Regions from separate parts of the Ruminococcus sp. RTP21484sp1_RTP21281st1_A8_RTP21281_210402 genome, predicted to be linked through region 1. Evidence: riboswitches for the same ligand, from Rfam matches in the RefSeq annotation. Region 1 holds a riboswitch; each other region holds the start of a gene.
What was found. A riboswitch is a leader RNA that binds a small molecule or an ion and turns the genes downstream of it on or off. The one in region 1 is predicted to bind cyclic di-GMP.

Region 1 (2,269 bases):
CTGACCTTGCAGACAATTTTGGGCAAGATCCACATAATCTGTGATAACACCTGTCAGTTTACCTGTTGATGGATCTACACTACTGATACCTCCATCCTGATTCAGATACCCTATCCTGATTGCTCCATGCTGCCCGATCCACTCCCTTTCTTCTTTTGAAAGAAACGAGCTGCTCTGTGCAGAAAGATAACGCCTGTAGAGATCATCAGTGTAAAATGGATTGTCATCCTTGATTCTGCGCATAGCACTATCCAGTGCTTCTTTGATATCCGGACGTTTGGGATTTATGGCAAAATAGATTTCTGTCTCTCCAATACTTGTAAGCGGTGAAATATCCGATTCTTCCCAACGGGATTCTTCTACCGAAACGAAGCAGTCAATTTCATGTTTCGACAGTTTGTCCATAATTTCTGTGGTATTAGAAACATTGACATGCTGCGTATGCAGACCATATTTTGATTCCCATTCATTAAGCACATCCTCCACTATATTATCTTTAGACACACCAATATTTTTTCCCTCAAAAGAATCCAAATTTCCTGCTGTAAGATCCCTATTGGATGCATCCGTATAGATGTAATATTTCTCTTCCCCCATAGGCATATCGGAAAAAAGCATATTTTCAGCACGTTCGTCTGTATAGGAAATGTCACCAAGAATATCAATCTCTCCATTTTCCAACTGTGTAAAGCAGTTTTTCCAATCACTTGTTATGTATTTATATGTCCATCCTGCATAACCTGCAATATCTTGAAGATACTCATAACCATAGCCGCTTCTTTCTCCCTTTTCATTGACTACATTATAAGTTTCCTCAAAAGATCCTACCCAGATAACATTGTCAGAGTTTTCTTTGGCAAATGTAGGAACGGATAAAACAATAAAACATATAATTGTGCAAAATATAATGTAACAAAATTTGAAATTCATTATATTCTGTACTAATTTGCACTTCTTCATCTTTCTCCCCTCCTCTAGGCTACAGTTGCTTGCTTCCAGATTTTAATTTTACATTCATTAATTATCAATAACCTCCCCGCTATTTTTCACAATATTTTTCCAAACAGCTTCTGTATTACTTATTCAAGTGCTCTACCATAAAAAAGCACTGCCAAACAGACAGTGCACCTCATTTCATGCAACTGGCTGCCATTTTACAGGCCCTGTAGCTTTGCGTCCCAGACTTTCATCTGGTTTGCCGATTTTCTTATTATAGCTTTAATACTTATGCAAAAAAACTGATTTCATTATACTTTAATGCTCTAGTATACACAAGAAAACATTACCGTTTTAACGACAAAAAATAAAAAAAGAACAGCCGATACATATACTCAAACTGTTCTTCTACTTCCGAAGACCACGCAGCATTGACATCACTGTTTCCTGCTCATTTGTACTCAGATTGTTCCATATCCTTAAAACTTCTTTCTGTTTTTCTGTCAGATTCTCTGAATTACCTTCCTGAAAAAACTGTGATAATGTCACGCCCAAAGCTGTACATATTTTTCAAGTGTGATCAGCGACGGCAGGTTTTCCTGCGCCATGATTCTTCCCAGTGATGACTGGAAAATTCCAAATACACATAAGCATGATACAATAGAGGCATGCTGAAGGAGGATCTCATATGGCAAAGCAACATGACAAACAATTTAAACTTGATGCAGTCCAGTACTATCAGGATCACAAAGATCTCGGAGTACGTGGATGTGCAGAAAATCTTGGCATCGGATACAGCACATTAACAAAATGGCTGAAAGACTTCCGGGAATCAGGTGATATTCCTGTTCGTGGTTCTGGTAATTATGCATCTGATGTTCTCACTATCGGAATCGTACTCTGTCTGTTCTACATAATCTGCGGAACAGTCTCGTTTATACGGATAAAAAAATAAACTGAGCCACGGCTGTTCCAACATGAAATCAGCCGTGGCCTTATTTATATCATTTCACTCTTTTTTGAAATAGAACAACACCACAGCAACAACTCAAATCGACTTAAAATTCCAGACTATTCGCATTCAGCAAGAAATACTTCATTCCCATGATGACAAAACCTTCATCATTTCTCCAAGGCTTTTTGCTGCCATTTACAATGACGATCTTCTTGAAAGAGTCCGGGATATTACGCAGAGAATTGAACTCCTGCGTCTGTTTTTCTTCCGAAGTCATGTCATATGCAACCTGGATATAGTATCTCTGGTTTCCTTGATTCACCACAAAGTCAACCTCCAACTGCTTGCGAACACGTTTTCCCTCTTTATCCTTATCGA
Region 2 (2,269 bases), on a different contig from region 1:
ACAAAACGGTCAACCAGACGCACTATGCTCTGAATCAGCTGCTCCATGGAAGCATTATCCGCTGCCATCTGCAGATGCCGTGCGCTCTCTACCTTTGCCTCCGTAATATCCCGCAGAAAAATCATGGCATATTCTGAATCCTCTATCTCGCCACGTATGATCACATTACGGACCCATCGTTCTTCTCCCTTCAGAGTGATTCGGCACTCCAAAGACAATTCGGTTTCCAGACCCTTCAGTTTTTCCGCAATATAGCCACGATCATAAAAAGCGGATACTGCCTTCTTATCTGTTTCCACAACATAGGAATCCACAAAATGCCGGATCAGTTCATCCCATGTATGACTCTGTTCAAAAACAGTCATCAGGGACGGTTCAACCTTAAAGGTATCAAATGTGTTTGCCTCCAGGTTAACATAATATTCGCACAGATCTGTTTTCGTAAAGGCACGGTGGAAAGCAGCTGACTTTTGTGCCTGCATAATTTCTTTTTTTTCCGCATCAATATTAATAAAAATCCCGGCAATCCTGCTGGCAGAACCATCCAGCCGGCGTATTACTTCTGCTGATGCCCGAAACCACTGGTACTGATGATCCTTCATTCTCATACGGTACTCTACCTGGTATTTTACCTGATTCGTCTTATCCGCAATTGCCGCCTGAAGCTGCATCATTACTCTTTCTTTATCCTGTGGATGCAGAAGATCTGACCAGGATTCCAGTTTATTCGGAAAATCCAGAGTATCATGATAGCCAAGCATTTTTCGGAACTCATGGCTCCAGTTTGCATTCACAATCTCACTGTTTTCGTCACAGTCAAAATACCAGAAGCCGGAACGGATAGCCTCATTGATCAGTGCCAGATTTACATGATCCCAGTTGACCTGTACGGACATAATCCAGATCTGTCTGCCTGCTTCATCTGTCGCATCCTCTTTATAAAGCCGTACATTATTCACTGTACCGTCCGCTGTAAGGATCTGCGCTTCCCCGGCTCCGTGGATCTGCAAAAAACGGTCTCGATCCAATATACTTATATCCTTGCCGTAAAAAAATTTCTTCAATGAGCCTTTTGTCTGCTTCATAAAAGAATCGAACGTATGTCCTATACTATGTAGCAGCAGATTACTCACAGACAGAATAGACAGATTTTGGTCATAATATCCGGTCAACATACCTACCCCGCCATTATTTTCCAGTGTTTTCTGTATTGCCTGTGATAAATCCTGTGTTTGTCCAGGTACCGTCTTGTTTAAAGAATATATTTTATCCTCATAATTTTCCTTATATAACATTTTATAAAAACCCTCACTCTGTTTGATGCGTGTTTGAAAAAGGCTTTCTGCAAAATGTGGCGCGCAGATTGTAGGAATGCTTTTTCAACCACGCTCCAGAACATGCTCCGGCAAGTTCTCGTACATATTTTGGCATATAAAAAGGACACCTGACAAACATCCTGCCAGTGTCCCTGCTACATCTTTTTAAACTCACACATCCATATACATATAGTATAAAAGGTATCGGAATCGCTTCCGTTCTCACGTCTTTTCTATATATGGAAACAGCAGCAACCGGCTGACATGGTCAGACTTTCTGACTTTAGCCCCTTCTGGCTTTGCGTCCCTGCCTTTCAGCAAGTTTGCCTTTAAATAAATCCCATTTTTTATCAAAAATAAAATACCATGAAGTTTCCGATGCGTCAATAATATTTTGATAGAAAATCTGTGTTTATGAACCATTCGCAAAGTCGAAGATGTCTCGCACAATCGTTACTCTGTCTTTGTCATATTCCCCGAAGTTCTGAATCATGCAGCAGCCACCACCAACAACTACATATAAACGCATCAGCTCCGGATTGTATTCCCGTTCTCTCAGCTTATGAAAGATTTCTCTTGTGTAATCACTGGCAGCCTTACGGATTGCAGCCAAATACTTTTCTCCGATGTCTGCTGTCCCGGTACGGATCACCTGTTCAATCTATAGAATGTCCAGACGGATGTGGAGTCTAAAAAAACTTCACGCAACTGACCGCCCGATGACCACACCCTTGTTTCTGCTTCGCTGCGTACAGCTCGGAATCTCCATCCGGGATCTGGATCTTCTTACGATTGGGATGGTGAACGACATGTACGCAGAAAGCAGCAATGATGAGTACAAAGGCTATGCGCAGATCGCTACGCAGAGGGATTTTGATGCATTTTAGCAAATTTATGTGTCTTATATAATGACAGTGTGTTGACATTAGACACGCATTTGAGTATACTATACT
Region 3 (2,269 bases), on a different contig from region 1:
TTTCTTGGATGAAAATGAAAAGGCAGAGGTAGAAGTTACAGTAAACGAACCATTTCAGAAGGCTGTTATCCGTCCTGCAGCTGCACAGATACCGTTCGAAGAAGAGGGGAACAAAATCAGTATAAGCCTTCCTGCCGGAAAGAGAATTACTCTTGAACTGGACGATAAACTGGAGTCACCACTTTATGTTCTTCCTGGAAAATACATACCGAAGCCTGAGAATGCTGAGAGTTCCGTATGTGATCAGTGGTTCCGGAAAAACAGTTCCGGAGGATACAGGAACTTATCCTAAAAGTGCCCTTGTGACGACTGATACAGAGATTGAGAGCCAGAGTATGGTTGATTATCTGTGCAGCTGCGGACATAAAAGGATCGCCTTTATTACTTCCGGAGATGAAGGTCTTGGAAGATGCCATCTCAATGGCTATAAAAGGTCACTGGAAAAAAATGGACTGGAGTATGATGAGAAGCTTATAATTCGTTTAAAACCAGGTAAAAGAATCTATACGATTGAGAATGGTTATAACTGTACCTGTGAGCTTTTGAAATCGGGGGTGGATTTTTCCTGTATTTATGCAATTTCAGATACTCTGGCGGTAGGCGCCTGCAGAGCAATTATTGACAGTGGCAAAAGAGTGCCGGAGGATTATTGTGTGGCAGGAGCTGATGGTCAGGACATTGCGGAATATTATCATCCATCCATCACCACATTGAAATATCCAAGAGTGGAAACTGCCCAGCAGAGCGTCCGTACTCTGTTTGATCTGATCGACCGGAAAAAGGTGGTGAAACGGCAAATACTGTGCGGAACTCTTATAGAGCGGGAGTCTACACGCAAGCTGTAAGGTGTAGCTGTTGCTATCCAGACATCGAAAAGGAATCTGTGAAAATATTTGAGAAGGATTATCATGCGTTACGATCCGCTCAGATATTTTTACAGATTTTTTTGTTTTTGCACTTTTTAGACAGATTTTTGTAAGTTTTAACGAGGGAAATCCGTTGACAAAAGCGACAGCTTGCTTTATTATAAGAAGTGAATAAAAGGCAAACCTGTTGAAAGACAGGGACGCAAAGCCAAGGGTCTAAGGTCTCAGGACTATGACAGCCGGTTGCCGCATTGATATTGATTAGGTAATGTAATATGACAGGAGACGTGGTTCTTCTATTTGTGGCGACCGTTTATTTAATCTGATAAACGGTTTTTTTATTTCCACAAACTGATGGGACTGATAGTTTCCAGATAGCGGCAAGTCAGTTACATTATAGTTCAAGAAAGGTGTGTTATTTATGAAAGGAAAGAAATTAACAGAGTGGCTCGCAAATAAAAAAGTTGTTTCCAGTTGTGCTGCTATAGCATTGGCAGCAGTGATCGGCGGCGTTTCATTATTCTCAGGAACAGGAGAAACACCTGAATTCCCCAGTTACACAGATCCAATCATGGAGGCTTCCATCATAGAAGATGAAACTCCACTGGCTTCCCAGCCGAAGACTACTGTGAAGACTACCTCCAGTACCAAGACAACCAGGAAGACTGTTAAATTAAAAAAGGCTTCCAAGAAGAGCTACACCAAGAAACTGAAAACCAAAACAAAAGTAACCAATAAAACAAATAAATCCGGTAATACAACAGTAGATACCAAGACAACCGTTGTTACCAAAGCAACAGCGAAATACACCAAGAAATCCAAAAAGAAAGTTGTTACATCCAAGATCACAACAACTGTTCAGACAACAACTACACAGCAGGTATCAATTGACAATGAGACCGCTGTAAGCACCACTTCTTCTGGTACTTCCGCTGCCCAGGTAACTGCAGCAGCAAGCTCTTCACAGAACCAGAGCAAACACGAGGAAAATGTAGCAAGTGTTGCAGGCAAGATGGACAATCGTGTAATTGCAGCATATCAGCAGCTGGGATTTAAGCTTGTTGTTGATCCATCCGTCAACTATTCAGGATATTTTGATGCAAGATCAAGATCTATTATAATGAAGCAGATTGATGATTCTGTTTATCATGAGCTGGGTCATTTCCTTGCATTTATCGCAGGAAATGCAGATAAGACAGCAAGCTTCCAGAGCATTTTTGCAGCTGAGAAGGCAAATGTTACAGCTTTTAATAAAGCCTATGTAACACAGAATGCTTCCGAATATTTTGCAGAATCTGTTAAGGATTACATCCTGAACAATGCTTCCCTGAAGAGCAGCAGACAACAGACTTATGCAGCTGTTCAGAATGCACTGAATCAGATTACAGACGCACAGATCGCTA

Region 2: linked by a shared signal. The riboswitch ahead of AB5170_RS06605 (ATP-binding protein) and the one ahead of AB5170_RS19440 (transporter substrate-binding domain-containing protein) in region 1 are both predicted to bind cyclic di-GMP.
Region 3: linked by a shared signal. The riboswitch ahead of AB5170_RS10925 (hypothetical protein) and the one ahead of AB5170_RS19440 (transporter substrate-binding domain-containing protein) in region 1 are both predicted to bind cyclic di-GMP.

Annotation. Positions count from the first base shown of each region.
Region 1 is NZ_JBCPGE010000055.1:22,046-24,314, reverse strand. It holds gene AB5170_RS19440 (transporter substrate-binding domain-containing protein) at 1-960, opposite strand, end outside; cyclic di-GMP riboswitch class I at 1,135-1,210, opposite strand; gene AB5170_RS19435 (helix-turn-helix domain-containing protein) at 1,625-1,891, shown strand; gene AB5170_RS19430 (ATP-binding protein) at 1,995-2,269, opposite strand, start outside.
Region 2 is NZ_JBCPGE010000010.1:32,664-34,932, forward strand. It holds gene AB5170_RS06605 (ATP-binding protein) at 1-1,295, opposite strand, end outside; partial or broken gene AB5170_RS06610 (DUF6783 domain-containing protein) at 1,351-1,485, shown strand; cyclic di-GMP riboswitch class I at 1,564-1,654, opposite strand; gene AB5170_RS06615 (hypothetical protein) at 1,729-1,929, opposite strand; gene AB5170_RS06620 (hypothetical protein) at 1,997-2,203, shown strand.
Region 3 is NZ_JBCPGE010000019.1:67,429-69,697, forward strand. It holds gene AB5170_RS10920 (LacI family DNA-binding transcriptional regulator) at 153-845, shown strand; cyclic di-GMP riboswitch class I at 1,034-1,117, shown strand; gene AB5170_RS10925 (hypothetical protein) at 1,288-2,269, shown strand, end outside.